Regions from separate parts of the Streptomyces sp. NPDC056231 genome, predicted to be linked through region 1. Evidence: riboswitches for the same ligand, from Rfam matches in the RefSeq annotation. Region 1 holds a riboswitch; the other holds the start of a gene.
The links. Region 1 has a riboswitch for cobalamin ahead of ACNPQM_RS09465 (ABC transporter substrate-binding protein). Riboswitches for the same ligand answer to the same signal wherever they lie in the genome.

Region 1 (3,199 bases):
TCGGCGGCCGTGCGGCCTTCCGGATGGGGAGGTACGTCAAATTCGCCGTCCTCGCCGCGCGGGAAGCGGTCGCGGACGCCGGACTGGACCCGGCCGACTGGGACGGCAGCCGGGTCGCCGTGGTCGTCGGCACCAGCAGCGGAGGATCCGCGGGCCTGACCGAACAGGCCGTCGCCCTCGACCGGCGCGGGCCGGGGGCCACCTCGCCGGCGGGGATCCTCCTCACCATTCCGAACATGCCCGCGGCGGAGATCGCCATCCGGATGGGGGCGACCGGTCCCAGTCTGGCGCCGTGCACCGCCTGTTCCTCCGGGGTCACCGCGCTCTCCGTCGCCCGGGACCTGCTGGTCACCGGGCAGTGCGACCTCGCCATCGCCGGAGCCACCGAGTCGATCGTCTTCCCGGTCGCCATGACCGGATTCGCGCGGTCCGGTGCCGCCGCTACGAGGGACGGCGACCCGGGCCGCCTCTCCCGGCCGTTCGCGGCAGATCGTGCCGGCCTGGTCATGGGCGAGGGCGCCGCCGTCATGGTGCTGGAACGGGCGGATGACGCACGGGCCCGGGCAGCGGTCCCGCGGGCGCTGCTCGCCGGGACAGGCGCCACCACCGACGCCCACCATCCCACCAGTCCGCACCCGTCCGGCGCTGTCGCCCGCGCCGCGGTCGAGGCCGCGCTGCGCGACGCGGACTGGGCGGCCGCGGACGTCGAACACGTCAACGCGCACGGCACGTCGACACCGCTGGGCGACGCCATCGAAGCCGCTCTCATCAGCCGGGCCTACCCGCACCGGCCACCCGTCACCGCCCCCAAGGGGGTACTGGGCCACTGCATGGGGGCTGCCGGAGCCATCGAGGCGGGGCTGACGATCCTCACGCTGCAGCGCGGGGTCGTACCGCCGATCGCCAACCTGGACGCCCCGGCGCCCGAATTCGACATGGACTGCGTCACCCAACAGCCCCGCCACCGGCCCGTCCGGCGCGCCGTGAGCCACTCCTTCGGGTTCGGCGGCCACAACGCCGTGGTCGCTCTCCAGCGCCCGTAGGCAGGGGCGGAGCGGGCCCGGACGCCTCCGGCCCCACCGCGCCGCACCGCCGACGAGCACCGCGGGGCAGCGTGATAGCTTGCCAAAGCCAGTCAAACTCCACCTAGGAGTCAGGGAATCCGGTGCGAATCCGGAGCTGACGCGCAGCGGTGAGGGGGACGGGCGGGGCCACGGCCACTGGGACATCCACGGTTGTCCTGGGAAGGCGTCCCGTCCGAAGGAACCCGAGTCCGAAGACCTGCTGGCACCTGTCGCCCGGTACCGGGCGACAGTACTCCGTACAGTGGGCCCCGCGCATGGGCCCTGAGACGCAGAGGGACTCCGTGTCGTCCATAGCCAGCCCCGCCCGCGCCGCCGCCCTGCTCTCGGCGGCACTCCTCCTGCTGACCGCGTGCGGCGGAGGGACCGACAACCCCGCGGCCAAGTCAGCCGGCGGTGAAGGCTATCCGGTGACGCTCAGGAACTGTGGCCGCACCGTCACCGTCGAAGCCCCACCGCACCACGCCGTCTCCGTCGACCAGGGATCGACGGAGATCCTGCTCTCCCTCGGCCTCGCCGACCGGCTGGCGGCCACAGCCACCTGGACCGACCCGGTGATGAAGGGGCTGGAGAAGACCAACGCGAAGGTGCCACGCCTCTCGGAGAACCGGCCGTCGTCGGAGAAGGTCCTCGACCAGGAGCCCGACTTCGTCAGCGCCTCGTTCGAATCGACCCTCGCCAAGGGCGGCGTCGCCCCCCGCGAACAGTTCGAGGAGCTCGGTGTCCCCACCTACGTGTCGCCCGCGGACTGCACCGGCAAGGACAACAGCGGCAGCGGCGACGGAGCGCGTACCGAAGCACTGACCATGGACAGCGTCTACGATGAAGTGCGCGACCTGGCCGCCGTGTTCGGCGTTCAGCAGCGCGGCGACGAGCTCGTCGCCCGGCTGCGGGAGCGGGTGAAGAAGGCCACCGACGGCATCGACGCCTCCCACGCCACTCTCCTCTACTGGTTCTCCGACTCCAAGGCCCCGTATCTGGCGGGCTGCTGCGGCGCACCCGGCGTCATCACCAGGGAGCTCGGAGCGAAGAACGTCTTCGACGACACCCATGAGGAATGGCCGCAGATCAGCTGGGAGACCGTTGCCGACCGCAACCCCGACGTCCTGGTCATCGGCGATCTGACGCGCAGGGCACAGACCGCCGAGAGCGCCGCGAAGAAGATCGAGTTCCTGGAGTCCAGTCCCGCGACGAAGAACATGGACGCCGTCAAGCACAAGCGGTACGTGCTGCTCAGCGGCCAGGCCATGAACCCGTCCATCCGGACGGTCGAGGGTCTGGAACAGGTCGCCGCCGGGCTGCGGACGTTCGGGCTCGCCGGGTGACGGACACCGAACGGGTCGCAGCGGTACGCACGGACCAGGCACCCGGAACCGATGCGCACCGCAGGGCCGGTGGCGCACGAGGGCTGCGCGACGGTGTGCTGTGGGCCGCGGGCGTCGCCCTGCTCACGCTGTCCGTCGCCGTCGCCGTCACCATCGGCCCCGCCCGGATCTCCGTCGCCGACGTCTGGTCCGCGGTGGCCGCCCATCTCGGGGTGGGCGACTCGCGGCTCACCCCTATCCGGGACGGCATCATCTGGAACCTGCGCATGCCCCGTACCCTGCTCGCCGCAGTGTGCGGCGCCGGACTCGCGGTGTGCGGCACGGTCATGCAGTCCCTGCTCCGCAATCCGCTCGCCGATCCGTTCGTCCTCGGCGTCTCCTCCGGGGCGTCGACGGGTGCCGTCGTGGTCGTCGTCCTCGGGGTGGGCGGGGGCGCGGTGTCGATCTCGACCGGGGCGTTCATCGGGGCCCTCTGCTCGTTCGCCCTGGTGCTGCTGCTCAGTCACACCCTCGGCGGTACGACGGACCGAGTCGTCCTCTCCGGCGTCGCGGCCATGCAGCTGTTCTCCGCGCTGACCTCCTTCGTGGTGATGACCTCGGCCGACGCCGAGCAGACCCGAGGCGTGCTGTTCTGGTTGCTCGGCTCGCTCAGCGGCGTCGGCTGGACCGATGTGTGGGTCTGTTTCCCCGTGCTCGTCGTGACCCTGCTGATCTCTCTGGGCCACGCCCGAACGCTCGACGCCTTCGCCTTCGGTCAGGACGCGGCCGCCGCCCTGGGAGTCGATGTCGGCC
Region 2 (3,199 bases), on a different contig from region 1:
CGCCCTCCTCACGCCGCCTCAGGCGGTGGGCCGGGTCGGCGTGCGCATGCCGACCCGGCCGCCCACTCCTTCCGACAGCAAAAACTCCGATAATTCCGGTGCGCCGAACCTCGCCGCCGTGATAGTCCGACGAGTCATGAGAGATCTTCTGACACCTCGACTCGTACTCCACCCGCTGAGTCCCGCCGAGGCGGAGAACATCGTGGCCCGCCGTCCGGGGCCGGGTGCCCTATGGGCACCGGAGTACCCCGGCGACGGCGACGCGGCCGGGGCCCGGCATTTCCTGGAGCACTGCGCCGACACCGGCAATCCCCAGCCGTTCGGCGCCTACGAGATCCGCCTCCGTCAGGACGGACACACCATAGGCGGAGTGGGCTTTCACGGCGTTCCGGACGCGGAGGGGCAGGTGACAATCGGCTACGGCCTGACCCCTGCGGCGCGCGGCAAGGGGTACGCCTCCGAGGCGCTGCGGGCACTGCTGGAGTTCGCCCGCGGCGAGGGTGTCGCCGCCGTGATCGGCGATGCCGACCTCGACAACATCGCGTCCCACCACGTCATGATGGCAGCAGGAATGCGCTTCGTCAGGGCGGACGACCGGCTGAAGCACTTCTTGATCGACTGGTCGGACACGCCGGAGCCATCGGAGGCGTCGGACACAACGCATCCGACGTACGTGACTGAAGCGACCGACGCGACGGACGCCGCATAGACGGCAGAACCCACCGGGGCATCCCGGTGGGTTCTGCCGTCATACGGCCGACGAGTCGGCCGGCGCCTCAGCTCGCAGCGGCGGCCGCGTGGGACGTGGGACCGTCCCCGGCCGTCACTGCGCCGGCCTTGGGCGCCAGCAGCCGCTCGGTCAGATAGCCGAAGACCAGACCGAAAGTGGTCCACAGCGTGGCCTGAACGGCGAGGGTGGCAAGGCGGAACTCCCACAGCAGACTGGCCGGGAAGTCCTTGCCGACCTCGTTGAACGAGGGCAGGAAGGCGTAGGCCAGCCCGATGACGAGCACATAGGCGGCGGACGCGGCGATGGACGCGTTCCAGTTGCCCAGGCGGGGAGCCAGCCGCTTGCCCAAGATGACGGCAGCGACGGCCAACAGCACGCTGAGGGCGACCATCAGGAAGAACAAGGTGGTGCGTTGGCCGATCGTGTCGGGATTTCCGACAGCCGGCGGATTGGCCGGGTATTTGAGGAACGGCACGACGTACACGGTCAGCAGGGCGCCGAACGCGATCAATGCGGCCGTGGCTCTCGGGCCGAACCTGCCGATGCGGCCGAGTGCGTAGCAGAAGACCAGCGCGGCGATGCCGCCGATCGCCACGCCGAAGACCAGGACACCGGTGGCGAGACCCGCGGTGGACTGCATGGTACGGCTGACGAGTTCCTCACCGCCGTGCTCGTGACTGTGAGCCTCTTCGAGCGCGATCGACGCGTCCACCCGGGATTCGCCGAGGAAGTAGGCGACGGCAAGAGCGAGCGCGCCCGCGGCAAGTCCGGCCAGCATGCCGCGGACGAGCAGCGCTCTGACAGATATGGAGTTCATGAACGGTTCCCCTGAGGTGTGCAGCGCGTCAGTGGCAGGGGAAACCGAGCAGGTGACGGCCGTCGTGGACCCACTCGTGGACACCTTCGCCGGAGATGACGGCGGTGGCACCCTGCTCTGCGCCGACGAAGTACAGCAGAACGAGCATGAGAATGCCGAAGAAGACCGCCCACGGGGCAATGGCCTTCAGTGAGATGGGGGTGATGGCGGGGGTGGCGACGGTTGCGGGGGCAGCAGTCTGTGCCATGGCAGAACCTCCTGAGGGAACACGCGTCCCGATCGTGGTGCCTGAGACGACGGTGCCGGGTCTGACTTCCCGCAGGAGTACGGGTTCACAGTGGCGCGACCGTGCCGGATTCTCACCGGACTTCCGTCACACCGTCGTCATGTTCGTCGCGACCATACCGCCTGCGGGCACGCGCCGCCATGGCGCCGACTGCGGGGCCGGGAGGCCCGGATGCCATGGTGTGCTTACCCGAAAGGCCACAGTTCAGGGAGTTGACACCGGTGTTGACGGTGCACGTGATGTTGATCTCACCGGCGCTCAATGCGGCGTTGCGTGAAGCCCGTTTCGACGGCGACGCCCCGCTCGACGCGTCCGGTGTCCGGCGGGCGCGTGCGGCCGCTGCCGCGGTGCCTCCAGCCGATCGCCGGGTGTGCGGAGCGGACGAACGGTGCGCCGGGACCTCCGAGGCGTTGGGGCTGCACTCCGAGCCCGAACCGGTCCTCCACGGCTGGAACTTGGGGCGCTGGAGCGGGCAGCGGCTGGCGGAGGTGAGCGAGGCCGAGCCGGAGGCGGTGTCGGCCTGGCTGTCCGACCCTTCGGCGGCACCGCACGGCGGCGAGTCGCTACTGGACCTGTGTGCGCGAGTGGGCGGCTGGCTGGACTCGTTGCATCGGGACGGCGCCGGGGACGGCCGCCTGATCGCTGTGGTCGAACCCGCGGTGGTGCGCGCCGCGATCGTGCATGCGCTGGGCCTTCCGCCGCAGGCGTTCTGGCGGTTGGACGTCGCCCCGTTGACACTGACAGAGCTCAGCGGCCGGTCCGGCCGCTGGAACCTGCGCTGTGGCCGGTCCTTGAACACCGGAACCGACGCCCCGTAACCCGTCGCCCGCCACCGCCGGACCGGCCCGCCCTGCCGGTGACGTCAGGTCACAGCATCCCCGACGACCGGTCGGGCTGTCCGAGTTCGTCAACGGTGCGACCGAAGCGGTCGTGGAGGCGGAGCCCAGGATGGTGTAGGCCCCCGAGGTTCGCCACCTGTGGCAGGAAGACCACGATCGGAGTGTGGCGCAGCAGCCGTCCCACTGGACGAAGAACACCGCAGCGAACCGCAACGGCCCTGCCACCGGTGCATCGTTGGGCCGACCTTTCGTCTGCGGTCACCAGCGCAGCGGACAGACGGTGGGCGGGCGAGCCGTCTCCGTGACGAACCGCGGAATCCCACCCATCCCCTCTGCGGCGGACCCGCCCGTGAATCCGCCCGTGAATCCGCCCGCATACCCCTATCACTCGCGCAATGTTGACAAATGGTACGTAAACTGGCCAAAGCGTTCGAATCCACCTTCTCGTCGGAAGGGCGACCGGCCATGACCGATCAAACGCAGGTGAAACCCGAGACCACCCGCCCACAATCCGAGGCCGTGCACGG

Region 2: another riboswitch for cobalamin. It lies ahead of ACNPQM_RS22350 (CbtB domain-containing protein); the one in region 1 lies ahead of ACNPQM_RS09465 (ABC transporter substrate-binding protein).

What each region holds. Positions count from the first base shown of each region.
Region 1 covers NZ_JBLVKW010000008.1:37,628-40,826, forward strand. The annotation lists gene ACNPQM_RS09460 (beta-ketoacyl-[acyl-carrier-protein] synthase family protein) at 1-1,043, shown strand, start outside; cobalamin riboswitch at 1,116-1,304, shown strand; gene ACNPQM_RS09465 (ABC transporter substrate-binding protein) at 1,367-2,407, shown strand; gene ACNPQM_RS09470 (FecCD family ABC transporter permease) at 2,404-3,199, shown strand, end outside.
Region 2 covers NZ_JBLVKW010000029.1:33,482-36,680, reverse strand. The annotation lists gene ACNPQM_RS22360 (GNAT family N-acetyltransferase) at 137-709, shown strand; gene ACNPQM_RS22355 (CbtA family protein) at 777-1,547, opposite strand; gene ACNPQM_RS22350 (CbtB domain-containing protein) at 1,576-1,794, opposite strand; adenosylcobalamin (AdoCbl) riboswitch at 1,798-1,946, opposite strand; gene ACNPQM_RS22345 (histidine phosphatase family protein) at 2,073-2,651, shown strand; gene ACNPQM_RS22340 (Asp23/Gls24 family envelope stress response protein) at 3,138-3,199, shown strand, end outside.